DNA from 4 places in the Kitasatospora sp. NPDC002551 genome. Region 3 is predicted to be linked to each of the others. Evidence: riboswitches for the same ligand, from Rfam matches in the RefSeq annotation. Region 3 holds a riboswitch; each other region holds the start of a gene.
What was found. Region 3 has a riboswitch for cobalamin ahead of ABT093_RS11155 (ribonucleoside-diphosphate reductase subunit alpha). Riboswitches for the same ligand answer to the same signal wherever they lie in the genome.
Positions count from the first base shown of each region.

Region 1: another riboswitch for cobalamin. It lies ahead of ABT093_RS25395 (ABC transporter substrate-binding protein); the one in region 3 lies ahead of ABT093_RS11155 (ribonucleoside-diphosphate reductase subunit alpha).
Region 2: another riboswitch for cobalamin. It lies ahead of ABT093_RS16500 (GHMP family kinase ATP-binding protein); the one in region 3 lies ahead of ABT093_RS11155 (ribonucleoside-diphosphate reductase subunit alpha).
Region 4: another riboswitch for cobalamin. It lies ahead of ABT093_RS40070 (cobalamin biosynthesis protein); the one in region 3 lies ahead of ABT093_RS11155 (ribonucleoside-diphosphate reductase subunit alpha).

Region 1 covers NZ_JBEOWI010000033.1:21,914-29,773, forward strand. Annotated here, with positions in the region: gene ABT093_RS25375 (beta/gamma crystallin domain-containing protein) at 358-714, opposite strand; partial or broken gene ABT093_RS25380 (aldehyde dehydrogenase family protein) at 1,138-1,315, opposite strand; gene ABT093_RS25385 (ABC transporter transmembrane domain-containing protein) at 1,737-3,362, shown strand; gene ABT093_RS25390 (ABC transporter ATP-binding protein) at 3,359-5,119, shown strand; cobalamin riboswitch at 5,241-5,445, shown strand; gene ABT093_RS25395 (ABC transporter substrate-binding protein) at 5,499-6,512, shown strand; gene ABT093_RS25400 (FecCD family ABC transporter permease) at 6,509-7,588, shown strand; gene ABT093_RS25405 (ABC transporter ATP-binding protein) at 7,627-7,860, shown strand, end outside.
Region 2 covers NZ_JBEOWI010000016.1:56,927-64,786, reverse strand. Annotated here, with positions in the region: gene ABT093_RS16515 (hypothetical protein) at 1-1,362, shown strand, start outside; gene ABT093_RS16510 (ABC transporter ATP-binding protein) at 1,359-2,342, shown strand; gene ABT093_RS16505 (ferric reductase-like transmembrane domain-containing protein) at 2,380-3,366, opposite strand; cobalamin riboswitch at 3,589-3,828, shown strand; gene ABT093_RS16500 (GHMP family kinase ATP-binding protein) at 4,033-4,932, shown strand; gene ABT093_RS16495 (cysteine synthase family protein) at 4,929-5,951, shown strand; gene ABT093_RS16490 (ATP-grasp domain-containing protein) at 5,948-7,213, shown strand; gene ABT093_RS16485 (MFS transporter) at 7,206-7,860, shown strand, end outside.
Region 3 covers NZ_JBEOWI010000008.1:194,914-202,773, forward strand. Annotated here, with positions in the region: gene ABT093_RS11135 (ArnT family glycosyltransferase) at 1-1,150, opposite strand, end outside; gene ABT093_RS11140 (glycoside hydrolase family 26 protein) at 1,150-2,244, opposite strand; gene ABT093_RS11145 (glycosyltransferase family 2 protein) at 2,241-3,758, opposite strand; gene ABT093_RS11150 (hypothetical protein) at 3,968-4,816, opposite strand; cobalamin riboswitch at 5,268-5,396, shown strand; gene ABT093_RS11155 (ribonucleoside-diphosphate reductase subunit alpha) at 5,580-7,860, shown strand, end outside.
Region 4 covers NZ_JBEOWI010000119.1:526-6,963, reverse strand. Annotated here, with positions in the region: gene ABT093_RS40080 (hypothetical protein) at 1-1,486, opposite strand, end outside; gene ABT093_RS40075 (alpha/beta hydrolase) at 1,670-2,785, opposite strand; cobalamin riboswitch at 2,980-3,178, shown strand; gene ABT093_RS40070 (cobalamin biosynthesis protein) at 3,213-4,199, shown strand; gene ABT093_RS40065 (cobyric acid synthase) at 4,196-5,737, shown strand; partial or broken gene ABT093_RS40060 (magnesium chelatase ATPase subunit I) at 5,730-6,438, shown strand, end outside.

The sequences.
Region 1 (7,860 bases), on a different contig from region 3:
GGGTGCTGCGCCCTTCTCCCGGCGACCGCCTGCCGTGTGCGTACGACGCACGGCAGGCGGCGGTCGGCGTACAGGTCGTGCTGTCCCACCGATCGTCACGCGGTCACGGCCCGCGGGCCTGCGGGGCTGCGCCTTCCGGCGGAGCGGCGAGCCGGGGGCGGGCGGGGCGCGGCGGGCGTCGGCGGCGCTCTGCGTGGTCGCGCGGGATCTGATCGAGCTCCGCCGTTCGGTGCACCGCACACGCGTCCGCAGCCGCGGAGGCCCCGCGTGCGGTGCACCGTTCGTCGGCACCTCCCGCGCGGGCGCGGGAGCCGCGACTCCCGTCCCGGCGCGGGGAGCCGACCGGGTGCCGCCGTGTCACCCGATCCGGATGGCGGCGACCCTCGGCGGGTTGTTCGGGAAGGTGATGTCGGTCCAGCGCGGGATCCTCACCGAGTCACCGTTCACGTCGAAGTAGGTCAGGTCGTTGTTGCCGGTGGAGATCCGGTCGACCCACCACCCGCCGAAGTCGGTCCTCCCCCCGTTCGCGTAGCAGTCGACGCTGTCGCGGCCGTCGAGGTGCGACCAGATCTTCAGGAAGTCGTTGCGGCCCCCGTCACACTCGACGTGGTCGATGGCGAAGGCCTCGCCGCCCGGCAGGCCGACGGTGAACGTGGCGGCCGCGGCGAGCGCCACGGCCATGGAACAGACGGCTCGCTTGGTCTTCGAGATCACGGATTCTCCTCGTACGAGGGCCGGGGCGCCGCCCGGCCCTGTCGGTGACGTCACGTCATGAAGGAACGGTGCTCGGACGGTCCTTCACCGGCTCGGTGAACCGAACGGCCGGCCACGCACCGGTCGGGCTCCTCACGGCTGTGCACGTCGGTGACCCGGCCGCAGGACCCGAGGCCTCAACGTACTGACCCCCGCCCCCCGTCCGGCCGCGACACTCCGACCACGAAGCAGCGGGCTGCGACCGCACCCGATCGTGGCGGCACGCGCTTCCGGGTACCACGACCGATGTCGCGGCCACCCGCGGAGCCGCCCCCGGAAGGGTCTCCGTGCTGCGCTACCGGCCGGCCACCCCGAGCCGCCGCGCCCCGATCACCACTCCCGCCAGCGGTCGGTGATCTCGTGGCGGCCGAGCCCCTGCCGTTCGGCTCATGCAGTCGGCGCTGTCCATCGGCGCGCCGCCGATCGACCCGCCCCGGCCGACCCCGATCCGCCACACATCGGCCGGCAGCCCCGCCTCGTACATCAGGTCGAGCGACCGGAGCCCGGTGGGCGCGGTGAGCGCGGCCTGGGTGTCGGGCTTTGGGACGACGGCGTTGCCCGCCGTACCGCGTCCGCCCGGAAATCCTCCGAGCAGTGCCTGTGCACCACGGGTGCCACCTCTTCCTCCGGACCCACGAGATCCGGTGTCCGGGATGTCCGTCTATCGGGGCAAAGGCCCGTCACCTTCGTTGGCGCATGGCGACCTCACGCCGTCCGGCCGTTCGGCCGTATGGCATTTTCTTGAGTACGGCGCATGCGGTGCCACAGCCGGATCATTCGCCGACGACCCTCGATCCCACGCAAGGACGGCCGAGTTGATACCTGGATCAGACCTGCCCGAAGGCGCGCGCCGGGTTCCTTACGAGTCCCCGGGCCTGCCGGATCACCGGAGCCCGCTGCGGTTCCTGTGGTGGCTGACGACGAGTCAGTACAGGCGGGTACTGCTCGGTGCCCTCTGGGGCAGTACGTGGATGTGTGCGCTCATGCTTCCGCCGTACCTGTTGTCGAAGACGATCGACGAGGGGCTCAAGGCGCGGGACACCGGGATGCTGCTCCTCTGGATCGGCGCCGTGGTCGTCACCGGGGCCGGGACGGCGGTCCTCGGCATCCTGCGGCACCGCACCATGACGCGCATCCGTGTGGACGCGGCCTACCGGACGGTCCAGGTCGTCACGCGCCACGTCACCCGGCTGGGGTCGGCGCTGCCCCGCCAGGTGTCCGCGGGTGAGCTCACACACCTCCAGGTCGGCGACATCGGCAGGATCGCCCAGACTCTGACCATCACCGGACCCGGCGTGGGCGCGGTCATCGCGTATGCCGCAACCGCCGTCCTGCTGGTCCGGATCTCGGCCGTCATCGCCGTGGTGGTCCTTCTCGGCGTCCCGGCCCTGGCCCTGACCGTCGGCCCCTTGCTGGGAAAGCTGCACGGCGCCGAAAGCCGCTACCGGGAGGACCAGGGTGCTCTGACCTCTCTCGCCGGCGACATGGTGGCCGGCCTGAGCGTCCTCAACGGGATCGGCGGCAAGCCCCTGTTCGCCGGGCGGTACCGGGAACGCTCCCGGGCTCTGGTCCCCCTCGGATACCGCGTCGCTGCCATCACCAGCTGGGTCCAGGCACTCACCGCGTGCCTGCCCATGGTCTTCCTCGCCGTGGTGACGTGGATCAGCGCGCGGATGGCGGCCAGCGGGGCCATCACCGTAGGTGAGCTGGTGGCGGTCTACGGCTATGTTGCCGCGCTGCTGGTACCCGTCTCGTCCTTGATCGAAGGGGCGGACGACCTGCCGCGCGGGCTCGTCTCCGCACGGAGGGTGGTCGACATCCTGGCGCTCGCGCCGGCCCCCGAGGAGCACCGGACCCGGCTCGACCCCCCAGCCGCTCCCGGCCTGCTGCGCGACCCCGTATCGGGCCTGGTGGTGGCCCCGGGGAAGGTGACGGCTCTGGTCGGTGCCCGTCCCGACGAGCCGCGCGCCGTGGTGGACCGGCTGGCCGGCTACACGGACTCCGAGGCCTCCTGGGGGGACCTCAAGCTGTCCGACTGGGACCGCACGGCGCTCAGGCGGCACATCCTGCTCACGGACAACGAGGCCTACATGTTCCCGGGCCCCCTGCGTTCCGTCGTCTCCGGCAGCACCGGCAGCACCGGCCGCTGTGACGAGGACATCCGGCGGGCGCTGCACGCCGCCGCGGCGGAGGACATCATCGACGCGCTCCCCGACGGGCTCGACACCCGCCTGGAGAACCAGGCCCGCAACGTCTCGGGAGGACAGCGCCAGCGGCTGCAGCTGACGCGGGCCCTGCTCGCGGATCCGGCCGTGCTCCTGCTCGTGGAACCGACGTCGGCCCTGGACGCGCACACGGAGGCAACCGTCGCCGCCCGGGTGGCAGCGCACCGGCACGGGCGGACCACCCTCGTCGTCAGCACTTCGCCGCTCGTGCTCGGCCAGGCCGACGAAGTCGCCTACCTCGTGAACGGAAAGGTGCAGGCGACCGGTACGCACGGAGAGCTCCTCGCCGACCAGCCGGGATACGCGGCACTGGTGTTCCGCGGCAGCGCCGGGATCCCCGGCGAAGCCGCCGTGGCACAGCCCCTGGAAGGACAGTCCCGATGAGCAGGTCCGACAGGACGCCCCGCCTGCCGATCGCCGATGCCAGGACGGTTCGCCGGGCCGGCTGGCAGCTGATGAGGGACGACGCGGGCGCCGTCTGCGCGATGCTGCTGCTGACGTGCCTCGCCGCGCTCGCCGGCGCGGCCGGTCCCTGGCTCCTCGGCCGCATCGTGACCAGGGCCGAGTCCGGTGACCTGTCCGTCTCCGCGGTCGACGGACTGGCCGCGGCGGTTCTGGGCTTCTCGGCGGCCCGATTGGTGTTGTCGCGCTACGCGCGAGGTCTCTCCCATCGCTTCGGCGAGCGCGCGCTCGCCAGGCTCCGCGAGGAGGTCGTCGACCACACCCTCTCGCTGCCGGGGCGTGTCGCGGACGAGGTGAGCACCGGTGATCTGGTCACCCGTACCACCCTGGACGTCTCGACCGTCGCGGCCACGCTGCGCAATGCGGCTCCGGACATGTTCATCTCCGGCATCCAGGTCGTGTTCATCTTCGCCGCGGTCTTCCTCCTCGACCCGCTGCTCGGTCTCTGCTCGGTCGTGGGACTGCCGCTCGTGTGGGGGGTGAGCCGCTGGTACCTCGCGCGCTCCCGCGACGCCTACCTCGCCGAGGGAGCGGCCGCCGGCGATGTCTCCGAGATCCTCAACTCCACCGCCCACGGCGCCCGTACCGTCGAGGCCTACGGGCTGGGCGAACTGCGGAACAGCACTCTCGACGAGGCCATCGACACCACCTACCGCGCCGGCATGCGCACCCTCTCCCTGCGGACGGTGCTGTTCCCGGTCACCGAGTTCGCGCACACGCTGCCCATGGCGCTCATCCTGCTCGTGGGCGGGTTCGGCTACCTCAACGGCACGATCTCCCTGGGAGTCGTGGTGGCGGGCAGCCTGTACATGTGGCAGCTGGTCGACCCGCTCAACCAGATGCTCGTCTGGGTCGAACAACTGCAGCGCAGCGGCGCCTCGTTCGCCCGCATCAAGGGTGTCGGGCTGGTGTCGCACACAGCTGACGCTCCCGTGTCGGCCCCTGTGGACGACCTCATCGAGCTCAAGGGCGTGGGGTATTCCTACGTCCCCGGGCACGAGATCCTCAAGGACGTGGACCTGCTGGTCCGTCCCGGTGAACGGCTGGCGGTGGTCGGCCGGTCGGGAGCCGGCAAGTCCACCCTCGGCAAGCTGCTGTCCGGTGCGGACGTCCCTGACGCCGGCCACGTCCTGGTCGGCGGCGTGCCCGTCGCCGACCAGGCCGCGGCGGGCGAACTGGGCAACCGCATCGTCCTCATCACGCAACAGCACCACGTGTTCATGGGCACCCTCCGCGACAACATGACCATGGCCGCCCCCGAAGCCGACGACGAGGCCGTCCTCGCGGCCCTGCGGTCCGTGGAAGCGGACTGGGTGGCCGAACTGCCGGAGGGCCTGGACACCCCGCTGGGCTCGGGCGGAGTCGAACTGGAGGCCGCCCAGGCGCAGCAGCTCACCCTGGCCAGGGTGCATCTGGCGGACCCGCACACCCTGATCCTGGACGAGGCCACGTCACTGCTCGACCCGACGACGGCCCGGCAGGCGGAGCGGGCAGTGGCCGCCGTCCGGTCGGGCCGCACCGTCATCGCCATCGCCCACCGGCTGCAGACCGCACACGACGCCGATCGCATCGCCGTCATGGAGTCCGGCCGCATCGTCGAACTGGGCACCCACGACGACCTGGTCGGCGCGGGCGGACCGTACTCGGATCTGTGGCGGTCGTGGAACGGCGAAAGGTGAGTCTTCGGCACGGCGTACGTCCCCGGGAGTTCGCGCATCAGTCGCGTGCCCGGGCTATCCGAGCCCGAACTGTCCAAACGGCCGTCCCAGGTGCCGGGCGGCACCGACCCGACCGTGCCTGATACCTTGCAATCGCCGTGGTGTTCGGGAAACCGGTCTGAGTCCGGTGCGGCCCTCGCCACTGTTGCCGCGGAGTACCGCGGCCCTCGCTGACCGGCTTCCCCAGCGGTCAGGGCCACTGGGCGGGCTGGATGAGCCGCCCGGGAAGGTCGGCCTCGGTGTGTCGATGCGGAAGCCAGGAGACCGGCCACGGCGCGACATGTTCCACGAGGGTTTTGGAGAACACGTGCCCAGCGGTCTTCCGCGTCCGTTCCGATCCATGCGTTCCGCACGCCCCGCAGGTCCGGTCCGTGCCGGCCGGGCGGTCGCGGCCGTCCTGTTCGCCGGCGTACTCGGCGCCTGCGCGGGCGCCCCCGCGCCCGTCGCGTCCAGCGCGACGACCGGAAGTGCCGAGCCCGTCCGTGTGGACAACTGCGGGACCACCGTGACCGTCGGCGCGCCGCCCGACCGGCTGGTGACGCTCAACCAGGGTGCCACCGAGGTCGCCCTGGCCCTCGGCCTGCAGTCCCGCATGGCCGGTACCGCCTATCTCGACGATTCCGTCCCGGAGAAGTGGAAGGCAGCCTACGACTCCGTTCCGGTGCTCTCCAAGGAGTACCCGACGAAGGAGAAGCTCCTCGCGGCCCGTCCCGGCTTCCTGTACGCCTCCTACTCCAGCGCGTTCACCGACAAGGTCGCGGGAAGCCGGGAGGAACTGCGCGGCCAGGGGATCCCGTCGTACCTGTCCCCGTTCGGCTGCTCGGACAGGAGCCAGGTGCCGCCGACGACCTGGCAGGCGATGTGGGGCGAACTGAACGACGTCGCCGAGGTCTTCGGTGTCACGGAGCGGGCCACCGCGATCCAGCGGCAGCAGGAGCAGCAGCTGGCCCGGTTCACGGCGACAGCCGCCGGCAAAGGCCTGAAGGTCCTGTGGTTCGACTCGGACACCAAGGCGCCGTACATCGGCGCCGGCCACGGCGGGCCCCAGCTGGTGCTCGACGCCGTCGGCGCCCGCAACGTCTTCGCGGACCTGCCCGGTTCCTGGCAGAACGTGAGCTGGGAGAAGGTCGTCGCCGCGGACCCGGACGCCGTCGTGCTCGCGGACGCCGACTGGGACACGGCCCAGTCCAAGATCGACTACCTGGAGAACGACCCGGTGCTGAGCAGGCTCACCGCCGTGCAGCGCAAGGCTTTCGTGGTGGTGCCGTTCTCGGAGTCGACTCCCGGCGTGCGGCTCGCCGACGGCGCCGCCCGGGTGTCCGAGGGGCTGGGCAAGCTGCGCCCGGGTTCATGACCACCGCAACCCGCCCCGCCGTGCGGCCCGCTGGTCCGGGCCGCGCGGCGGCGGCCCTGGCCGTCGGTGCGGCCCTGCTGCTGACCACGGTGCTCCTCGGTCTGGCCGTGGGCTCGCACCACGAGCCGGTCCGGACGGTGATCGATGTCGTGGCGCGGCGTCTCGGGCTGGGCGACCCGCACGTGACGCTGCTCGACGACCAGATCGTCTGGCAGCTCCGGCTGCCGCGGGTCCTGGGAGCGGCCGCCACCGGCGCCGGCCTCGCGGTCTGCGGTGCGGTGCTGCAGACGCTGACCGGGAACGACCTGGCCGATCCCTTCCTGCTCGGGATCTCGGACGGAGCCGCGGCCGGCGCGGTCACCGTGATCGTGCTCGGCGTCGGCGTGTCCGGCGCCCTGGGCACCGGCGCGGTGGCGACGGCGGCCTTCGCCGGTGCCCTGATCGCCGCCGTCGTCGTCCTGGCCCTGGCCGGCGCGCGCACCCGGTCGCTGCCGACCACCCGGACCGTGCTCGCGGGCATCGCCGTGGGACAGATGTGCGGGGCCTACACCTCGTTCGTCGTGCTGGTCCTCGGGGACCGCGACGCGGCGCGCGGTGTCATGGAGTGGACGCTGGGCTCGGTCGCCGGCGTGCGGTGGCCCACCGCCGTCTTCCTGACGGCGGTCGCGCTGGCCGGTGTCACGGTCCTGGCCTCATCGGCCCGCGACCTGGACGCCTTCGCCTTCGGCGAGACCGCCGCCCGCTCCCTCGGCGTCCACGTCGAGCGCACCCGCTGGGTCCTCGTCGCCACCGCGGCGCTGGTGACCGCGTGCCTGGTCGCCAACACCGGCGTCATCGGGTTCCTCGGCCTGGTCGTACCGCACGTGGTCCGGCTCGTCTGCGGCCCGCGCCACGCCCTCCTGCTGCCCGTGTCGGCGCTGGTGGGCGCGTCCCTCCTGGTGGGCGGCGACATCGTGGCGCGCTCGCTCCTCCCCGACCGGGAGATCCCCGTCGGCGTCATCACGGCCGGGCTCGGAGCGCCCTTCTTCGCCTGGCTGCTGTGGCGCCAGGGGCGGGCCGACGGGAGCGGGCAGTGACGGCGACGCCCGCCGGGCTGCGTGCGGAGGGCCTTCGTGTGCGCATCGGCAGAGCCACGCTGCTGGACGAAGTCTCGCTCGCGTTCGCCCCCGGCCGGGTCACCGGCCTGCTCGGACCCAACGGCGCCGGGAAGACCACCCTGCTGCGCGCGGTCGCCGGGCTGACCCGGCCGAGCGCGGGACGGGTACTCCTGAACGGTGAGGATCTCCACGCGCTCACGGCCCGCCGACGAGCACGCCAGGTGGCCTTCATGGAGCAGCAGGCGGACACC
Region 2 (7,860 bases), on a different contig from region 3:
GCGCCGGTCCTCCTGGCGCTGGTCGTGGTCGCGGTGCTGGTCCGGCTGCTGCCCGCGCTGCTGCTCGCGGCCACGCGCTGGGCCCGCCGTTCGCGCGGTGTGGTCCCGCTGGTGGCGCTCGCCCGGGCCGGCGCCCAGAGCGGCGCCGCCGCGCTCGCCCTGCTGGTCCTGGTGCTCGCCATGGGCTACGGCGTCTACGGCGGTCTGATCCCGCGCACCGTCGAGGACGGCCGGACGCGGCTCGCCGACTGGCGCACCGGCGGTGCGCCGGCCGCCCTGGTCGGGCCGAAGGCGCGGTTCGCCGAGGGACTGCCGCCCACACCCACCGCACCGCACCGGGTGACCGTCACCGGCGCGACCGGCGACCTCCTCTCGCAGGACGACGGCACCGGCTACGAACGGGCCCGGCTCGTCGGGCTGGACGCCGCCGCCCTGGGCGCCGCGGCCCCCGCCTCCCCGCTGGCCCGCGCCCTGTCGACCACCGACGGGCTCGACGCCCCGGTACGGCCGCCCGGCGACAACGGTGCCACGCCCGTGCTCACCGCGCTCGCCGACCCGGAGCTCGCCGCCCGGTTCCCCGACGGCGTCTTCGACCTCTCCGCGCTGGGCATGGACCACGCGCTGGTCCGCGTCGTCGGAGCCCTGCCCGAGGAGGCGCTGCGCGACCCGGTGCTCGGACCGGTGCTCGGCGACGCGCGGCGCTCCGGGGCGCTGCTGGTGTTCACCGGCCCGTCCGCGCAGCGCCTGCCCGCGCAGCACCGGATGCCGTCCGCCGTCCTGTTCTACCCGGCCGCCGGCGGGCCGCCGCTGGATCCGGCCGCCGTGCGCGGCACCCTCGCCCCGCAGCTCGTACCCGGCGGGAACGCCGGGCCGCCGGCCGAGTTCCGCGAGCGGGCCGCGGTGCTCGATGAGCTGCGCGGCGACGGACTGACCCGCTCGGCGCACCTGGCCTTCCGGGTCACCACCGTGCTCGGCCTGCTGCTCGGGCTCGGCGCGTTCGCCCTGGACCTGCTGCTCAGCGCCACCGAACGCGCCCGCACCACGTCCTACCTGCGCACCCTGGGGATCGGCGGCCGGGCGGTGCTCGGGCTGCAACTGCTCCAGCTGGCACCGCTGGTGCTGGCGGCGGCGGCCGGCGGCACCACGCTCGGCCTGCTGCTGCCCGCCGCGCTCGGCCCCGGGTTGCGGCTGGGGGCGATCACCGGCGGGCCGTTCGAGCCCGCCGTCCACATCGACTGGACGATCACGGCGGCGCTCGGCGGCGCGCTCGCCGTGCTGATGACGGCGGCCGCCGTCCTGGAGGCGGCGATCGCCCGCCGTCGGGGTCTGGGCGCCGTGCTACGACTGGGGGAGGCCCTGTGACCGTCCGACCGACCGCACCGACCACGCCCGTGACCGCGACGGTCACAGCCGTGCGCGACCGGCCCATGGTGGTGTGCGAGAGCCTGGTGCGGATCTTCCGCACCGGCACCCGCGCCCGCGACGGGGTCGAGGTCCAGGCCCTTCAGGGGCTCGACCTGACCGTCCAGGAGGGCGAACTGACCGCCCTGGTCGGCGCCTCCGGCTCCGGCAAGTCCACCCTGCTCGCCATCCTGGCCGGCCTGGACACCCCCAGCGCCGGCACCGCCCGGGTGGACGGCACCGACCTGGGCACGCTCAAGGGGCGCGCGCGGACCGCCTACCGGCGCCGCACCGTCGGGACGATCCAGCAGCAGACCGCCGCGAACCTGCTGCCCTACCTGACGGCCCGGGAGAACGTGCAGCTGCCGATGGGCTACGCCGGGACGCCACGCCGACGGCGTGCCGAGCGGGCGAGGGAGCTCCTCGGCCTCATGGGCATCGCCGGAGCCGCCGACCGCACCCCCGCGATGCTCTCCGGCGGCGAGCAGCAGCGGGTGGCGATCGCCGTCGCGCTGGCCAACGAACCGCGACTGCTGCTCGCCGACGAGCCCACCGGCGAACTGGACACCGCCACCTCCGAGGAGGTCTTCGACGCCCTGCGCACCGCCAACACCGAACTGGGCACCACCGTGCTCATCGTCACCCACGACGCCCTGGTGGCCGACCAGGTCGGCCGCACGGTGCGGATCCGTGACGGCCGCACCTCCGCCGAGGTGCTGCGCCACCCGGCCGCCGCCGGGGCGGACGGCGCCGCCGAGGGCCAGGAGTACGCCGTGCTGGACCGGGTCGGCCGGCTCCAGCTGCCGCGCGAGTTCACCGAGCCGCTGGGCCTGACGCACCGGGTGCGGCTGGTGCTGGAGGCCGACCACATCGAGGTGTGGCCGGACCGGGGCCGGCCGCGCCCGGAGGACACCGAGGTCCGAACACGGGGCCGGAGCTGAACGGCCCCCCTTGGGCCTTGGCGTCACGCACGGTGACTCACCCGGTACCGTCGGCCTGCCCGTCCGAGGCCGGCGGCGCCGTCGGACGCGCCCGCCCGCCGTCGTGACCGGACGCCACCACCGCGATCAGGCCGACCACGAGGGCCGCCACCGCCACCCGTCCGAGCGCCCGCACCACCCAGACCGGCAGCGACCGGGCCCCGCCCCGCCCCGGCGCCCCCAGCCGCCCGGCCCGCCGGGCCGGCCGCAGCAGCCGGGCCAACAGCAGTACGGCGACCGGGACTTGCAGCAGCCACACGACGGTGCGCGGCCACTCGCCGAACCACACGTTGGTCCCGTAGAGCAGGGTGTGCCAGACGCTCAGCACGTAGACGACGATCACGAAGCGGTGCAGCCGGCGCCAGGTGTTCGGCCCGAACCGGTGCCGCACGTAGAACAACAGGCCGAGCGGCACGGCCAGGTAGAGCGCGCCCTGCCCGAGCGGGATGGCGATCCGGCCGGTGCCGGAGTCGTACCAGCCGGGCACGAAGCTGTCGGCGAACCCCGACCAGAGCCGGTCGCCCCACGCCGACTCGGCCTCGTAGCGCACGAGTTCGGCCGCGAACATCAGCGCGTGCGCGAACATCAGGGCCGTCGTGGTCAGGCTCGTCGTGCGGTGCCAGCGCTCCAGGGTCTGCCGGGCGACCGGCAGCCGGCCGGGCCGCGGACCGGACAGCAGCAGCCCGAGCACCACCGTCCCCCAGGCCCACAGCAGCCCCGACCAGCCGAACGCCTGGCTCAGCAGGTACATCCAGTACGTGCCCGCGTCGTCCATGAACGGCATGACCGCCACCGTCGCCGAGGTGCCCGCGTCCATCCGGACGTACAGCAGCACGAACACCGCCGCGGTGACGCCGACCGCCGCGCTCGCGTCGGGCAGCGCGGCCCGCAGGTCGGCCCGCAGGGCGCCGCGCCCGGCGGGCCGCCTCCCGGCGGCGGGCGGGGCGTGCGAACCGTCGTCCCCCGGCGTCGTCCCAGGCAGCATCGTGGACCTTCCCGAACGGCGGGACACCGGTGGCGGTGTGCGGCGGGCGGTGTGACGAACCAGTGTGGCGGAGGGGCTCCGGCTTGCCGAGCCCCTATCCGGCCACAGTGGCTCGTGGGCCGACGGCCCTTCCGCAGCAGCGCCCCGACGCCCCGGCCCGCGGACCGATCGCAATTCGGACAACCGTCCGCGCGCGCCCTGCCACCGGAGCGCGAGCCCTCGTATGCTGATGTCCGCAGCCGGTTCGCGCCTCCTGTCCGACCGGACTTCGGCGGCGCGACGCAAGAGGGAACCCGGTGGGAATCCGGGACTGTCCCGCAGCGGTGAGTGGGAACGAAAGCCGTCAACAGCACTGGGCCCGGCTCCGCCAAGGCCTGGGAAGCGACGGCCGGTAGGTGTGCGCCGGTCCCCCCGGCGCACCGGCCCGCGAGTCCGAAGACCTGCCGCTGCGCCCGCACCCCCACGTGCGGGCTGTGCACGGTGACCTCGTGGACTGGGTCGGCGGTACGGACGGCTGCGCGGCGTGCGACGACGCGCCGTGCCCTCCTCCTCCGGGTCGTGACGCGGGGCTCGGAACGAGGAGGAGGACGTGTCCGTGACCGCGCGAGTTCCGCCCGCCCGCACCGGGCGACGGCCGGCCCGCCCCCAGGCGGCCCGGGCGGCGCGATGGTGACCCCCACCGGAGGGGCCCGGCCCGCCCCGCCGCCGGGCGGCACGGTCTCCGGCGTCTGCCACGGCACCCTGGGCGAGCTGTACCAGGGACCGCTGCGCGCCCGTTCCCGCCCTGACATCGCGGTGGTGTCGTTCCCCGTCGACCGCCACTCCTGGGTGCACTTCACCCGGGGGACGGACCCGCCGGACCCGCTGCCGCTCGGGGCGAAGGCCGCGACGGCGGCCCGGCTGTTCCTGGAACGCTTCGGGCTGACCCTGCCGCCGGGCCGCTGGTGCGTGCACTCCGACCTCACCGTCGGTGTGGGCATGGCGAGTTCGACCGCCGACATCGTGGCGACGCTGCGCTGCCTGTTCCGGCTCTTCGCGCTGCCGTACGACACCGGGGTGGTGCTCGCCGTGCTGCGCGAGATCGAGCGGGCCGACAGCGTCTTCCTCGACGAGTTCGCCCTGTACCTGAGCGGCCGGCACCGGGTGGTGCGGCGGCTGGGCACCGGCATCGGCTTCCACACCGCGTACATCACCGAGCCCGGCACGGTGGACACCGCCGCCGTCACCGACCTGCTGCTCGGGCACTACCGGCGGCACGGCGAGGAGTACCGGCGCTGCCTGGCCGACCTGCTCAAGGGCTTCGCCGCGGGCGACCCGGCCGCCGTCGCGCGGACGGCCACGGTGAGCGCCGCGCTCTCCCAACAGGTGCTCCCCAAGGCGACGTTCGACGCGCTACTCGCCCACCGCGAGGAGTTCGGCGCCGACGGGATCTTCGTCGCCCACACCGGCTGCCTGATCGGCTACCTGCTCCCCGGACGCCCCGACGCCGCGCTCAAGTCGGACCTGTCCGCGTTCTTCCACTCGCTCGGCCACCAGTGTTCCTTCGCCCAAGGAGGCTACGGGTGATCCACCCCCACATCGCCGACGCCCTGAAGGTCCCCGATCTCGTCCGGCTCACCGACGGCCTCGTGCTGGTCCGGTTCGAGTCGATGAAGATATACTCGGCGCTCGCCGCCGTCCGCCACCTGCTGGAACGCGGCACCGTCCGCCCGGGGCAGACCCTGGTGGACAGCTCCAGCGGCATCTACGCCTACGCGCTGGCGCTCGCCTGCCACCGGCACGGCATGCGCTGCCACATCGTCGCGTCCACCACGGTCGACGCCACCACCCGCGCCCAGTTGGAGATCCTCGGCGCCACCGTGGAGCAGGTCGTGCCGTCCCGCGACCTCAAGCTGGACCAGGAGCTGCGGGTGCGGCGGGTGCGCGAGCTGCTCGCCGCGCACCCGGACTGGCACTGGATGCGCCAGTACCACGACGACGTCCACTACCTCGGCTACCACGAGGTCGCTGACCGGATCGCGGCCGCCTTCCCCGGCGCCGCGCTGACCGTCGTCGGCGGCGTCGGCTCCGGCGCCTCGACCGGCGGGGTGGCGACCCGGCTGCGCGCCCTCGACCCGTCGGTGCGGCTGGTCGGGGTGCAGCCCTTCGGCAGCGTCACCTTCGGCAGCCAGGGGCACCACGACCCGGAGGCGATCATCGCCGGGATCGGCTCGTCCATCGTCTTCGACAACGTCCGCCACCACCTCTACGACGGCATCCACTGGCTGGACTTCACCCACGCCATGGCGGGTACCGTCGCCCTGCTGCGCGACCACGCCGTCTTCGCCGGGCTGTCCACCGGCGCCGGCTACCTGGCCGCGACCTACGAGGCGCGCCGCCACCCCGACCGGCTGCACCTGATGATCGGTGCCGACACCGGTCACCGCTACGTCGAGCGTGTCTTCGCCCGGCACGCCGAGGCCCCCGACCCGGTCGCGCTGAAACCGGTCGAGGTCTCCGCCCCCGAGGAGATGTCCATGCCCTGGTCCACGATGGCCTGGCGGCGCACCGCGTGCCCGCCGCACCGGAAGGAGCGGGCGGCATGAGCATCGTCTGCCTGGAATCGCTCACCTTCGGCCTCGGCCACCTGGTGCGCGCCGCCGACGCGCTCGGCGAGCGGCTGACCCTGCTCACCGGCGACCGGTCCTCCTACACCTACGAGTTGGAGCGGCTGCCGGCGGACGCGCTGGACGTCGTGGAGACCGACACCTTCGACGTGGACGGGCTCACCGCGCTGCTGGAACGCTCCCCCCGCCCACGCGGCCTGATCAGCTCCACCGACACCTGGACGCTGGTGGCCGCCGAACTCGCCGAACGGCTCGGCCTGCCCGGTCTCGACCCGGCCGTGCTGCGGCTGACCCGCGACAAGTCGGCGGTGCGCCGCCGGCTGTACGAGGCCGGGCTGACCCGCGGCCGGGCGGTGCCGGTCACCGGGGGCGGCCCGGAGGCGGCGGAGGCACTCCTCAAGGAGCCCGGCCTGCCCGCCGTCCTCAAGGACACCGCGGGCACCGGCAGCCAGAACGTCTGGCTGGTGCGCGACCCGGCGGAGCTGGACGCCGTCCTCGCCGAGGCCGCCGGGCGGCAGTTCCGCGGCCGGCTGTTCGCCGAACCGTACTTCGGCGGGCCGGTGTACAGCGCCGAGACGCTCGGCTGGGACGGCCGGACGAGGCTGCTGGGCGTCTCCAGCCGGCTGATGTCCCCCGAGCCGTACTTCCGGGAGGAGATCACGGCGTTCCCGGTGGCCTTCCCGCCGCCGCGCCGGGCCGCGCTGGAGCGGTGGCTCGCCGACGTCCTCGCCGCCGTCGGCTACACCGACCGCTTCGCGCACGTGGAGTTCGTACTGACCGCCGACGGCCCGGAGGTCGTCGAGATCAACCCGCGGATCGGCGGCGCGCTGGTCGGCGAGGGCCTGTGCCGCGCGCTCGGCGTCAACGTGTACGAGGCGCTGGTCGAGGCCGCGCTCGGCCGCCGCCCCGCCCTGATGGACGCCGAGCCGCCCGGCGGCCCGGCCGTCGCCTTCGTCCTCGGCTACCCGGCCGCGCCCGGGGTGTTCACGGGCGTCGCCGGGCTGGAACGGCTGGCCGGCCTGCCCGGCTCGCCCGCCTGGTACCCGGTCAGGTCGGCGGGCGACCTGGTCGAGCACCTGGCCGACAGCCGCGGCTACGCGGGCATCGTCTACGCGGAGGGCGAGACCGCCGAACTGGCCACCCACCACGCGGTCGCCGCCGCCAACGCCCTGCGGGTGCTGACCGAGCCGGTCGCGCCGCCCGCGGCCCGGGGCGGGGGCGGCGGGGCCGACGGTGGCTGACCGCACCGCCGGCCCGGCGGGGCTGCGCGCCGCGCTCGGCACGCTCGACGGACCGCTGCGCTTCCTGCTGCTCAGCTCGTTCCTGATCCCGCTCGGCAGCTTCATGGTGCTGCCGTTCATGTCGGTCTTCCTGCACGAGCGGCTCGGCATGGGCCTCGGCACGGTCGGTGTCGTGCTGGCAGCGGCCTCCCTGGTGCAGTTCTCCGGCGGGATCGCGGGCGGCGCGCTGGCCGAGCGGATCGGGCTGCGGCGCACCATGCTGTGGGCGCTGACCGTCCGCACGGCCGGCTTCGTCGGCCTGCTGCTCGCGCTGCGCTGGCCGCCGCTGGCGGTCGGCGCGCTCGTGCTGACCTGCTGCGGCGCCGCGCTGTACCTGCCCGCCAACAAGGCGTACCTGGTGCGGGGCGTCGACGAGGCGCGCCGGCCGGCGTTCCTGTCGGCGGGCAACGCCGCCCTCAACGCCGGCATGGCGGTGGGGCCGCTGATCGCCGGGCCGTTCGTGCTCTCCTCGCCCGGCTACCTGTTCCTCGCCGCCACGGCACTGTTCGTGCTGGTCACCGCCGGCCACGCCGGGCTGCCCGCCGGGGCCGCGAAGGAGCGGGGGCCCGGGGCCGGGCGGGGCCTGCTGGCCGGGATCGCGCCGCTGC
Region 3 (7,860 bases):
GCAGCGCGTACGCGACCGCGCCGCCGACCGCGGTGACGAACACCAGGCCGCCGAACTCCACGCACTGGCGGGCCAGTTCCGTCCAGGGCTCGGTGCCGTGCGCGCGCTGGGTGGTGGTCGCCCGGACGCCCTTGAGGACGTCGGTGAAGGTCATCCCCAGCCAGAGCAGGCCGCCCGCGCCGACCGCGAGCAGGACGCCGCGCAGCGCCGGCTGGCGGTTCCGGTTCCGCCGCCCGGTCAGCACCGCCAGCAGCACCAGGCTGGGCAGGTAGAGCGCGGAGGCGTACTTCAGCCCGACCGCCAGCACCGCGAACGGCGCGGCCGCCAGCACGGCGGCCGCGGGCGCCCGGTCGGTGCGCACCACGATCCAGATCGCCAGCGCGAGCAGCAGCACCGCCGGGGCGTCGTAGGTGGCGAAGAAGCCGAGCACCACGGTCGACTGGGTCACCGCGAACATCGCCGCGGCGCCGAGCGCCACCCGCTCGTTGAACAGGCGGCGGGTGAAGCCGTAGAGCAGCGAGGTCGCGCCGAGCATGCAGGCCAGGCTGAACAGCCGGACGCCGAGCATGCCGAAGTGGTTCTCCAGCACGGCGGCGGCGATCGGGTACAGGGTCGGCGCGCCGGAGAAGTAGGTGTTGTAGTCCTTCGGCACGGGGGTGTCGTAGAGCCAGTGCGAGAGCTGCGCGTGCCCGGCGTACATGTAGAGCGCCTCGTCCTGGAACGCGGTGTTCGACAGGCGGACGGACATCGCGGTCTGGATCATCAGGATGACCAGCAGCAGCCCGCGGCTGATCCAGGAGCGGCGGCGGCCGGGGTCGAGCGTCCAGCTGGCCTCGGGCACCGTCGGCAGGGTGTAGCCGGGGCCCTCGGGCCGCTCGCCGTCGGCGGCGTCGGCGTCGGGGGCGTCCGGGTCGGGACCGTCGGCGTCGGGCAGCTCGCCGCCCTCGGGCCCGTCCTCGGGCGGACCGTCCTCGGCCGGTCCGTGCTCGGCGGGGCCGTCGTTGAACCGCGTGCCGTCCTCGGGCCGTTCCTCCTGCGGGAGGGACGGCGGCGCCGGGTGGCTGCCCTCGAACCACGAGCCGCCGGTGTCGGGCACCCGGACCGGCGTCTGCTCGGCGATGCGGTTGCGGGGCGTGGGGATGGACGTCATCAGGGGCTCTTCACATCGAAGCTGTAACGGCCGTCGGAGACCGCCTGTTTGAAGGCGTTCTGGGACTGCGGGTCGCCCTCGATCCGCCAGTCGACCTCCTTGTTGAGGTTGAACCAGATGAAGCCCAGGCAGTCCGGACGCTTGATCACGTTCGCGGCGAGGTTGTAGATGTCGGACACCTTGCGGGTGCCCGGTTCGGAGCCCGTCTCGGCGATGATCCACGGCTTGTTGGTGAAGGTGCGGATCTGGGTGAGGGTGGGCGTGTAGAGGGTGTCGAAGGTGCCGGCTTCCAGGTGGGTGTAGTAGGCGACGATGCCCACCCAGTCGACGTAGGTGTCGCCGGGGTAGTACGGCTTGAGCGCCACCGTCGGCACCGGGTTGATGCTGTTCGGGCTCCAGACCCAGATCACCTGGCCGGCTCCGAGCTGGGTGAAGACGTCGTGCAGGTGCTGGTAGGCCGCGACGAAGTCGGCCGGCGTGGTCGTCTTGGTGCCCCAGTCGTACCAGGTGCCGTTGAACTCGTGGGCGAAGCTGATCGCGACCGGCACGTTGGTGTTGCGCACGGCCGCCGCGTAGCGCTTGATGTAGTCGTCGTGCTTGCCCGCCGCGATGTCGGCCAGCGGCGTCTTGTACGGCTCCCAGGCGATGAACGGCAGCGCGCCGCCCCGCCAGGCGTTGGTCACGCCGTTGACGTCGTACTCGTCGCCCCAGCCCGAGTAGTACTCGACGATGTTCGGCCGCTTGCCGATCCGGCCGGCGAACTCGTCCACGCCGGCCATCGACGCCGGGGCGCCGTCCACGGCCACGCCCAGGTACTTCTTGGCCGGCTTGAGCAGCGGGCGGACGTCGTAGGGCAGCGCGGCGTCGGGGGTGGCGGTCCTGGTCGGCGGGGCCGGGGCGGCGCCGGACGGGCTCCCGGAGGCCGTGCCCCCCTCGGACGGCGCGGCGGGAGCGGCCGCCGCGGGCCCCAGCGGCTTCTCGGCGAGCAGGTCGCAGGCCGCCAGCGGCAGCACCAGCAGGGCCGCCGCGAGGGCGCGGAACAGTGCGGCACGCACCCGGCGGCCGGCGCCGGGCGTGCGGGTGGGGAGGCTCATGCCACGGCGTCCTGGGATCGGGGCTGGATGAGGATGCGGCCGACCGTCACCGCGTAGAACAGGCCCGAGGAGAGCACCAGGGCGAAGTCCAGCGGGTACAGCGTGAACATCCGGTAGACCGCCGCGACCACCCAGACCAGCGCGGTGCCGCCGCCCCAGACCACGACGCCGGCCCAGAACCGCCGCTGCCGGTTCTTGGCCTTGCTGGAGCCGGTCGGCTGCCAGCCGCGCTGGCGGCCCCGGACCAGGTCCCAGACCGCGAAGAAGTGCGCCCAGCCGTACATCATCCGGCCCGCCCAGGCCTCCAGCCGGTAGGGCGCCCGGTGCCAGAGCGGGAAGATCAGGGTGGCGTACACCAGGCTGGGGAGGACCAGGACCAGGTGCTGGACCTGCAGCAGGTCCGGCCGCCACAGCAGCAGCATGATCGGCAGCATCGGCAGCGCGAAGGTCAGCAGCGCGGTGTGGATGTAGTAGAGGAACCCGGATATGTAACAGAGCCGGGTGGTGAAGTCGAGCTTGGTGTGCCAGAACTTGCGGCTGGTCATCAGCGACATCGAGCCCATGCACCAGCGGTACTGCTGGTTCTGGAACGCCGGGGCGTTGTCCGGGCAGACGCCGGTGGACAGGGCCACGGGTATGTACTGCAGGTCCCAGCCGAGGGCCCGCAGGTCGAAGCCGGTGTGCACGTCCTCGGAGTGGGCGATCAGCGTGGTGCCGCCGTTCTCCACCAGCGCGGCCCGCCGGTAGACCGCGCAGCTGCCGACGCAGATCGCGCCGTCGTTGCGCTGCCGGGCGACCTGGACCGAGCGGTAGAAGAGCTCCTGGATGGCACCGGCCCCGCGCTCGATCCAGTTCTGCGAGTCCAGCACCCGGAAGAACTGCGGCGACTGGACGATGCCCAGCTTCGGGTCCCGCTGCAGGTACGGCAGTACCTCGTGCAGCAGGTCGTGCCGGGGCGCGAAGTCGGCGTCCAGGATGAGGATGAACTCGCCGTCCGAGCGGCCGAACCCGTAGTGCAGGTTGCCGGCCTTCTTGAACCAGCCGCGGTTCTCCCGCACCCCGTACCGGAAGCCGAAGTCCGCGGCCATCGCCTCGACCTCCGGGCTCGCGGCGTCGTCCAGGACGTACGGCATGACCAGGCCCGGGTAGTGCTCGGCCATCTTGCGCACGTACGTCCAGGTGTTGTGCAGCACCTCGATCGGCTCGCCGCAGACCGGGAGGAAGACGTCCACCGTCGGGTACTCGGCGGGGTTCCACTTCCGGACCAGCCGGCGGTGCTCCTTGACGTCGAAGTTGGGCGTGAAGCTGTTCACGCGCAGCGACACCACGTAGTAGACGACGGTGAAGAACAGGAACGGCACGCAGAGCCAGAACCACGATCCCAACGAGTACAGCTCGGCCTGGCTGAGCACCAGGCATCCGAAGCTCACCATCGAACAGAGGGTCAGCACCCACTGGTGCCGGATGGTGTAGCTGTACTTCTCCTGCGAAGTGGGCGGCGCCGGCAGCAGCATCGCCGGAACGGACTCGCCCGTTCCGCGTCTGCGGCCCGCCGCTCTGCGCCGTCTGCTGGTCGCATTGACGGCAGCGCTCACCGCGCGGTACCTCCTGCTCGCTGATTCCCCGTCCGGGCGGCCGCGGGGGGCGCCTTCCTCCCCCGAGGGCGGTCATCCTATCCGACCGCTCCGCGCCGCCCGTCCGGGGCACCCACCCCGCCCGGGGGTCAGCCGGTGCGGCTGCCCCGGGCCAGCAGGACGTCCTTGGTGCGATCCGCCAGCGGGCCGGCGGCGGCCGCGGCGAGCTGGTCGCTCTGGTCCGCGCCCTGCTTCAGCGAGCCGGCCACCGTGAAGTAGCCGAAGCGGCCGATCGCCGCGTGCGTCTCGGCGCAGCCGGACTTGTCGGTCACGCAGAACATCGCGACCCCGGTACCGGACAGACCCTGGATCAGGCCCGCGTGCCGGCCGAGCGCCCGGTCCGCGCCGGCCTTGTTGTCGAAGACCGCGACGCCGACGGTGACGGCGCTCTCGCCGTTGACGTAGGTCGCGCGGACCACCGTCCGGCAGGTGTCGTCGCCGAGCGCGAGGCCGAGGCCGCCGGTGGTCGCCTTGGAGCAGGGGGCGGTCGCGCCGGTCACCTGACGGGTCCACACCTTGCCGTCGATGGTGCGGGTCTGGTCCGGGAACAGCGTCGCCGCGTCGACCGGCAGCTTGTCGGTGGCGGCGTCGGAGATGACCGCCAGCGCCTGCTCGGTGGGCGTGGCCGTGACGGACGGGCTGCCGGCCGTGGACGTGCTCGCGTTCGGCTTGGGGTCGTCACCGCCCTTGTCGCGGCCGTTGATCCACACCCCGGCCCCGACGATGCCGCCGACCACGACGAGAGCCGCGATCACGGCGCCGATCCCCAGCCGCTTGCGGCGGCGCGACTCGGAGGCGTGCCGGTCCGCCATCGCGTTCCAGTCCGGCTCCCTCGGCACCTGCTGCTGGGCGCTCTGCTGCGGCCACGGGGCGAACTGGGCCGGCCCACCGGCCGCCGCCTGGGGCTGCGGGGGTCCTGGCTGCGGCTGGGGCTGCACGGGACCGGGCTGAGGTCCGGGCTGCGGCCCCGGCTGGGGCCCCGGCTGCGGGTACGGCACCGCGCCGGACGGCACGTGCGGCGCCACGGGAGGCTGGCCCTGCGGCGGCACCCCCGCCCCGGGCTGGACGTACGGCGTCGCAGGCGGCCCGAAGCCGCCTGGCGGCGGCACCGGCGGCTGCCCCGGCTGCGGCGCCTGCCCCGGCGTGCCAGGCTGCTGACCCTGCTCCGGCGGCACGGCCCTACCGGCCCAGTCCCCCGCAGCGCCCGTTCCCTCGCTCATGTGCCGAGATCGTAGGGCATGCACCGGACGAGGGATCGATCCGGTGACCAATCCGTTTCAGAACCCGGCCCGCCACGGGCACCGCAGGCCCCGTCCCCGTACCACTGGTCATCGGAGCAACACGCCACGCTGCACTACATGTGGTGTCGCATCCAGCAAGCACCACTAGATGTATGCTCACTCCTGCTGTCGACGCAGGGGAACCCGGTGTGACTCCGGGACTGCCCCGCAGCGGTGTGCGGCCGCCTTCCCCAGGTGCGCCGCGAGTCCGAGTGCCTGCCGACGGCGTGCCGACGCCTCCCCGCAGAGGCCATGGCACCAGCACCACCTTCCGGGCCTCGCGGGCGGGCCGGGGACGACACGCGCGCGGCGCCTCCGGGCCCGCGCGGCGGTCTCCCCTGCCCCGAACGGCCCGGCCCCGAGCCACCGCCGTCGACCGCCGCCAGGAGAGAGCGCCTTGACCACCGCTGCCTCAGCCACCCTGCCCGCCCAGGGTTCCAGCTCCGCCCCCGCCGACCCGACGGTCTCCGACCCCGGCGGTGCGCTCCTGCGCCTCCTGACCGACCGCAGCGCCGACCTCCCCCAGGTCGACCCCGGCCATGTCGCCGCCGCCGCGCTCCGCGGCCGCCACGCCGGCTCGGACTTCGCCGAGCTCCGCGGGCTGGCCGTCGACGCCGCCGCCTCGATGATCGCCGAGGACCCGCAGTACTCGAAGCTCGCGGCCCGGCTGCTGGCGCTGGAGATCGTGGACGAGGCGGCGAGCCAGGGCGTGGTCTCGTTCTCCACCTCGATCGCGGTCGGCCACGCCGAGGGCCTGATCGGTGACACCACCGCCGCCTTCGTCGCCAAGCACACCGCCGCCCTGGACGCCCTGGTCGACCCGGCCGGCGACGACCGCTTCGAGTACTTCGGCCTGCGCACCGTGCAGTCCCGGTACCTGCTGCGCCACCCGATCACCCGCAAGGTCGTCGAGACCCCGCAGTACTTCCTGCTCCGCGTCGCCTGCGGCCTGGCGGTCGGCGACACCGAGCAGTCGGTCGCCGAGGTCGCCGAGCTGTACCGCCTGATGAGCCGGCTGGAGTACCTGACCTCCTCGCCGACCCTCTTCAACTCCGGCACCCGGCACCCGCAGATGTCCAGCTGCTACCTGCTGGACTCCCCGCTGGACAACCTGGACTCGATCTACTCCCGGTACGCGCAGATCGCCCGCCTGTCCAAGCACGCCGGCGGCATCGGCCTGTCCTACTCCCGGATCCGCTCGCGCGGCTCGCTGATCCGCGGCACCAACGGTAAGTCCAACGGCATCGTGCCGTTCCTGCGCACCCTCGACTCCTCGGTCGCCGCCGTCAACCAGGGCGGCCGCCGCAAGGGCGCGGCCTGCGTCTACCTGGAGACCTGGCACGCGGACATCGAGGAGTTCCTGGAGCTGCGCGACAACACCGGCGAGGAGGCGCGCCGCACCCACAACCTCAACCTGGCGCACTGGATCCCGGACGAGTTCATGCGCCGGGTCAACGCCAACGCGGACTGGTCGCTGTTCTCCCCCGCCGACGTCCCCGAGCTGGTCGACCTGTGGGGCGAGGAGTTCGACGAGGCCTACCTCAAGGCCGAGCTGGCCGGCAAGGCCGTGCGCACCATCCCCGCGCAGACCCTCTACGCCCGGATGATGCGCACCCTGGCGCAGACCGGCAACGGCTGGATGACCTTCAAGGACGCCTCCAACCGCGCCGCCAACCAGACCGCGCTGCCCGGCCGCACGGTGCACTCCTCCAACCTCTGCACGGAGATCCTGGAGGTCACCGACGACTCCGAGACCGCCGTCTGCAACCTCGGCTCGGTCAACCTCGGCGCCCACGTCGCCGACGGCGCGTCGGCCGACGACCTGCTGAACGCGCTGGACTGGGAGCGCCTGGACGCCACCGTCCGCACCGCCGTCACCTTCCTCGACCGCGTGGTGGACATCAACTTCTACCCGACCCCCGAGGCCGGCGCCTCCAACTCCCGCTGGCGGCCGGTGGGCCTGGGCGTGATGGGCCTGCAGGACGTCTTCTTCAAGCTGCGGATCGACTTCGACTCCGCCGAGGCCGCGCGGCTGTCCACGCTCATCGCCGAGCGCATCATGCTCACCGCCTACGAGCGCTCCGCCGACCTGGCCGAGCAGCTGGGCCGCCACGAGGCCTACGGCGAGACCCGCGCCGCCCGCGGCGAGCTGCACATCGACCACTTCCCGACGGCCGCGCCGGAGTGGGCCGACCGCTGGGCCGCGCTGCGCACCCGGATCGCCGAGACCGGCCTGCGCAACTCGCTGCTGCTCGCGATCGCGCCGACCGCGACCATCGCGTCCATCGCCGGTGTCTACGAGTGCATCGAGCCGCAGGTCTCCAACCTGTTCAAGCGCGAGACCCTCTCCGGTGAGTTCCTCCAGGTCAACCCGTACCTGGTGCGCGACCTCAAGGAGCTGGGCGTCTGGGACCAGCAGACCCGTGACGCGCTGCGCGACGCCAACGGCTCGGTGCAGGAGCTCGGCTGGCTGCCCGCCGAGGTCCGCTCGCTGTACCGCACCGCCTGGGAGCTGCCGCAGCGCGCGCTGATCGACCTGGCCGCGGCCCGCATGCCGTACATCGACCAGAGCCAGTCGCTGAACCTGTTCATGGCGGCGCCGACCATCGGCAAGCTCAGCTCGATGTACGCCTACGCGTGGAAGGTCGGTCTGAAGACCACCTACTACCTGCGCTCGCGCCCGGCCACCCGGATCGCCCAGG
Region 4 (6,438 bases), on a different contig from region 3:
GGGCCACGCCCGGGTCCGGGTGGACGCCGGAGACGGCGGTCAGCACCGAGGCCGCCCGCGGGTGCCCGGACTGCCGGGCCCGGGCGAACAGCCGCACCGGGTCGCCGGCCGAGGCGCCCTCGACGTGGCCGACCAGCAGTTCCGTTTCACCGTGGTCGAGCACGGCCGCGGCGGTGTCCACCCAGAGCCAGGCGGCGTCCTCCGCGCCCAGCACGTCGGCCGGGGAGACCCCCTCGTCGGAGCGCTCGGCCAGCCAGAGCAGCGCGTACGGGCGCAGCACCGCCTCGTCGACCGCGGCCCGGACGGCCTGCTCGGCGGTCACGCCGGCCACCCGCAGCGCCTCGAAGGCCAGGCCGCGCACCAGCGCGTCCTCGCCCTGCGCGGCCTCCAGCAGTTCGGCCACCGCCCGGTCGGCCGGGCGGGCGGCCAGCCAGGCCCGGTACTCGGCGCGGGCCGGGCCGGGCGAGTAGTCGGCGCAGGCGCTCAGCAGCTCCAGCGCGCTCTGCTCGATGTGGCCGGCGGCGGTCTGCGCGACGGTGCAGATCTCCTCCAGCTTGGCCCGCACCGCCCAGTGCCCGAGCGGGGAGAGCTCGGCCGCGTTGTCCCGGCGGGTCAGCGCGCCGACGGCGGCCAGGCCGTCCAGCATCCAGTCCAGGACGGCGGCGACGTCGGCGGGCGAGGCCGGGGTGTCGATCTGCGGCTCGCGGCAGGTGCCGCGGACGGCGGAGACGGCGGAGGCCGCGTGCGGGACGGGCGAGAGGCCGAAGGCGCCCTCGCCGCCGCCGACCCGGCGCTCGTCCAGGCCGCGCCTGAGCAGCTCCAGCAGCTCGACGTCGGCCACCGGGCCGTCCACCAGATGGAGGAAGGAGAGCAGCTGCGGCGCCTGGTCGACGGCCTGCCCGGCGAGCACCGCGAAGACGCCGCGCAGGGCGGCGGGCGGCACCGGGGCGAGCAGTGTCCAGGCGTCGAACAGTGCCGACCAGCCGCGGACCACCGCCTCGTCGTCGTGCTCCCAGGCGTGCAGGCGCCAGCCGGGGCCGGCGCCGCCGTCCCTGGCCTCGACCAGGCCGACCAGCAGGGCCTGGCCCCAGGCCTTGGCGGCGGCGCCCACCGTCATGGCGAGGGCGCGGCCGGCCGCGCGGGCGTCGTCGGGGAGCAGCTCGCCGCGCTTGTCGACCTCGTCGAGGTCGCCGGACCAGCGGGCGATCCGGACGGCGTCGACCAGCATGCGGCGGGCCAGCGGGGCGAGCTCGGCGGGAGCGGGGAAGCCCTCCGGCACGGGGACCCGGCCACGGCCGGGTGCGGGGGCGGGGCCTCGTCGGCGGGGTACGCCCGGGGCCCCCGGCCTGGCGCCGGCGGGGCGGTGGGCCGTTCCGGGGAGACGGGTCACCGTCGCACCGGTACCGATCGTCGGCGGGAGCGGGGCATCACGGTCGCGCGGATTCCGAGACGTCACGTCGAGCAGTCTTCCCCTTGTACCGGCCATCTGTCACATCCGGTTGTCCGCGGGGGGCGGGCGAGGGGCGCGGGGGCTCGACAAGATCGGGCAACAGAGGCCAAACCGACTGGCTTGATCTTTGTGGCGGGTTCATGCCAGACGGAACCGGGGTGGGCCGGTATTCCGCCCCGTTCCGCGCGGCGGGGGGGCGGAACGGGTTTCGGCGGGGGGTCAGCAGAACGGGGTGAGCCAGCGGCGGAGGGTCTCGGCGTAGCGGTCCGGATCGGTGTTCCAGAGGGCGGCGTGGTCACCCCCCGGGAAGGCCTGGAGGTTGACCACGTCCGGGCGGCGGCGGGCCAGGCGCTCGGCGGCGGAGAACGGCGCCACCGGGTCGTCGGGGCCGTGCAGCACCAGGGTGGGCACCCGCAGGTCCGTACCCTCGGCGAGGCGGGCGAAGTCGGCCAGATCCACGCCGGTGCGGCCCTGGGCGGCGAGCGCGCCGAGTTCGGCGGCCGCGCCCCGGAAACCGGAGCGGGCGGCGTCCCGGCGGGCGGTGGCCGGCCAGTCCAGGACCGGCGAGTCCAGGACCAGGCTGCTGATCGAGGGGGCGAGGTCCGAGCGGGCGGCGGTCTGCAGGGCCATCGTGGCGCCGAGCGACCAGCCGTAGAGGACGACCCGGCCCGCGCCGCCGTCCAGAGCGGTGCGCACCGCCGCCTCGACGTCGCGCCACTCCGTCTCGCCGAAGTGGCCGAGGCCGTCCGGGGAGGCCGGGGCGCCGGCGTCGCCGCGGTAGGTGACGGCGAGGACGGGCAGGCCCAGGCGCTGCAGCTCGGACAGGACGGGCAGGCTCTGCTCCCGATCGGCGCCGGGGCCGTGCACCAGGACCACCCAGGTGCCGCGCTTGCCGTCCAGCCGCCAGGCGGGCATGGTGCCGAGCTCGCCCTCGACGGCGGTCTCGGCGAACGGCAGGCCGAGCGCCCGGGCCGGGTCGCCGAGGTGGACGCGGGGGGTGAAGCGGACCTCGGTGCCGGCCGTGAGGGTGCCGCGGTCGGCGCGCACCAGGCGGCGGGTGACGTCCGCGTCGTCGCGGCGCAGCACCTCCTCGACGACGGCGTGGCCGTCCTCGCCCCACTCGACGGCCCAGCGGCCGGGGCGCTCGCTCACGGCGGTGCGGGTGAAGGTGACCTCTCCGGCGCCGAGGCCGCGGACCAGCACCGGGCCGGTCCGCTCGCGGGCACCGGCGGCCGGGCGGACCATCCGCTCGGAGGCCCGGCGGCCGATCACCAGAACGGCGGCCCCGGTGCCGACGGCTGCGGCCGCCACGGTGGCCGCGATTCCCCAACGCATACTCGCTCCCCGCTGCTCGGTGTCTGGACCCACTCCTCAGCCCAGTCCACTCGCGCGGGCGGAGGGAAGCCAGTAGGACACGGCCGTACGGGTTGTTCCGGGATGAAAATCACACGGGGAGTCAGTAGACCGGTCTGCATATTCAGGGGCGGCGCACGGTGTGACCAACACCGTCCACGACCTCGGTTGACTCCCGGTTCGGGCCCGTGATGGGATCCTTCAGCCAATACGGAGGCATGCAGAGGAAGCCGGTGCGAGTCCGGCGCGGTCCCGCCACTGTCACCGGGGAGCACGACCGGAACACGCCACGGCGGGCCGTCAGAAGCCGCTGGAAGGCCCGGAGTGTGCGTCCGACCCGGAAGCCAGGAGACTCTCGCCCCCCGTTCGTCGATCCAGGGCGCGGACCCTGAGTGAGGACACGCACGCGATGCTGCGCCCTGCCGTGCACCCGCTGAGCGGGGCCGCCGCCTTCGGCGCGGGCGCCGTCGCCGGGTACCTGGCCGACGCCCGGTTCGGCGACCCCCGCCGCGGCCACCCGGTGGCCGGCTTCGGCTCCGCCGCCGGCCGGCTGGAGCACCTGCTCTGGCGCGACCACCGCGCCGTCGGCACCGCCTTCACCGCCCTGACCGTGGGCACCGTCGCGGCCGGGGCGATCGCCGCCGACCGGCTGCTGGCCCGCCGTCCGCTCGGCCGGGCCGCGCTCGCCGCCGCCGCGACCTGGACGGTGCTCGGCGGCACCTCACTGACCCGCGAGGCCCGCGCCATCGGCCGCTCGCTCGCCGCCGGAGACCTGACGGCCGCCCGCGCGCGGCTGCCGCACCTGTGCGGGCGCGACCCCAGCGCGCTGGACGAGCGGCAGCTGGCCCGCGCGGTCGTCGAGTCGGTGGCCGAGAACACCGCCGACGCCGTGGTCAACGCCCTGGTCTGGGGCGGTCTCGCGGGCACGCCCGGCCTGCTGGCGTTCCGCGCGGTGAACACCCTGGACGCGATGGTCGGTCACCGCTCGCCGCGCTACGCCCGGTTCGGCTGGGCCTCGGCGCGGCTGGACGACGTGGCGGGCTGGCCGGGCGCGCGGCTGACCGCGCTGCTGACGGTGGCCGCCGCGCCCGCGCCGCGCACCGCCTGGCGGGTCTGGCGGCGCGACGGCTCGGCACACCCCAGCCCGAACGCCGGCCAGGCCGAGTCGGCCTTCGCCGGCGCGGTGGGCGTGCGCCTCGGCGGCACGCTGCGGTACGGGGAGCGCGTGGAGCACCGCCCCGTGCTGGGAGGGGAACTGCGCCCCGTCGGGGTGGAGGACATCGAACGGGCCTGCGTGCTCTCCCGGCGGGTGAGCGCGCTGGCCCTGGGTACGACGGTCGCCGGGCACCTGCTGCTGCGGGCGGCGCTGGGCGGGAAGCGGAGGGTTGGGTCATGAGCAAGGCGCTGCTGGTCGCCGGGACGACCTCGGACGCCGGCAAGAGCGTGGTCACCGCGGGCATCTGCCGCTGGCTGGCCCGGCAGGGTGTCTCCGTCGCGCCGTTCAAGGCGCAGAACATGTCGCTGAACTCCTTCGTCACCGCGGACGGCGCCGAGATCGGCCGTGCCCAGGCGATGCAGGCCCAGGCGGCCCGGGTCGAGCCGGAGGCGGCGATGAACCCGGTGCTGCTCAAGCCCGGCGGGGACGGGCGCAGCCAGGTGGTGCTGCTGGGCCGGCCGGTCGCCGAGGTCGGCGCGCTGGACTACCGGGAGCGCAAGCCGGTGCTGCTGGAGCGCGCCCTGGAGTGCCTGGCGGACCTCAGGCGCCGCTTCGACGTGGTGGTCTGCGAGGGCGCGGGCTCCCCCGCCGAGATCAACCTGCGCGACCGCGACATCGCCAACATGGGCCTGGCGACCGCCGCCGGGCTTCCGGTCGTGGTGGTCGGCGACATCGACCGCGGCGGGGTCTTCGCGGCGATGTACGGGACGCTGGCGCTGCTGTCGGCCGAGGACCAGCGGCACGTGGTGGGCTGGTTCGTCAACAAGTTCCGCGGCGATGCCCGGCTGCTCGCCCCCGGGCTGGAGATGCTGCGCGAGCTGACCGGCCGTCCGGTGCTGGGCACCCTGCCGATGCTGCCGGACCTGTGGCTGGACGCCGAGGACTCGCTCGACCTGTCCACCGTCGTCGACCGGACCGCCGCGCGCGGACCGCTCGGCGCGGACGTGCTGCGGGTGGCCGTGCTGCGCTTCCCCCGGCTGTCCAACTTCACCGATCTGGACGCGCTCGCCCAGGAGCCCGGGGTGCTGGTCCGCTGGGCCACCCGCCCGGAGGAGCTGGCCGACGCCGACCTGGTGGTGCTGCCCGGCACCCGGGCCACCGTCGCGGACCTCGGCTGGCTGCGCGAGCGCGGCCTGGAGCCGGTGCTGAGGGCCAGGGCGGCGGCCGGGCAGCCGCTGCTCGGGGTCTGCGGCGGCTACCAGATGCTGGCGCACTCGATCGTGGACGAGGTCGAGTCGAAGGCGGGCGCGGTGGAGGGCCTCGGGCTGCTGCCGACCCGGGTGCGGTTCGGCGCCGGGAAGGTGCTCGCCCGGCCCGTCGGGGAGGCCTTCGGGGAGCGGGTCGAGGGCTACGAGATCCACCACGGCGTCGTCACCGTCGAGGACGGGGAGCCGTTCGTCTCCGATGGCGAGGGACGCGGTCTGGACGGTTGCCGGGTGGGCTCGGTGTGGGGGACGACCTGGCACGGCGTGCTGGAGAACGACGGCTTCCGGCGCGCGCTGCTGCGCGAGGCCGCGGCGGCCGCCGGCCGGGCGTTCGTGCCCGCGCCGGACACCTCGTTCGCCGCCGCGCGGGAGGCCCGGCTGGACCGGCTGGGCGAGCTGATCGAGGAGCACGCGGACACCGACGCGTTGTGGAAGCTGATCGAGGGCGGGGTGCCGGCGGCCGGATCGCTGCCGACCCTTGCGCCCGGGGCCCCTGGGAGCATGCATGAGTGACGTCCGATACCCGTTCACCGCCATCGTCGGCATGGCCGACCTGCGGCTCGGCCTGCTGCTGAACGCCGTCTCCCCGGCGGTCGGCGGGGTGCTGGTGCGCGGCGAGAAGGGCACCGCCAAGTCGACCATGGTGCGCGCGCTGGCCGGGCTGCTGCCGTCCATCGCGACCGTCGACGGCTGCCGCTTCGCCTGCGACCCGGCGGCGCCGGACCCGCAGTGCCCGGACGGCGCGCACGGCGGCGCCCCGGCCTCGCCGCGCCCGGCCCGGCTGGTCGAGCTGCCGGTCGGCGTCTCCGAGGACCGGATCGTCGGCTCGCTGGACCTGGAGCGGGCGCTCGCCGAGGGCGTCAAGGCCTACGAGCCGGGCCTGCTGGCCCAGGCGCACCGCGGCGTGCTCTACATCGACGAGGTGAACCTGCTGCAGGACCACGTGGTGGACCTGCTGCTGGACGCCGCCGCGATGGGCCGCTCCTACGTCGAGCGCGAGGGCGTGTCGGTGCGGCACGCGGCGCGCTTCCTGCTGGTCGGCACGATGAACCCGGAGGAGGGCGAGCTGCGGCCGCAGCTGCTCGACCGGTTCGGCCTGACGGTGGAGATCGCCGCGACCCGGGAGCCGGCGGAGCGGGCCGAGGTGGTGCGCCGCCGGCTCGCCTACGATGCCGACCCGGCCGCGTTCGCCGCCCGGTTCGCCGGGGAGGAGC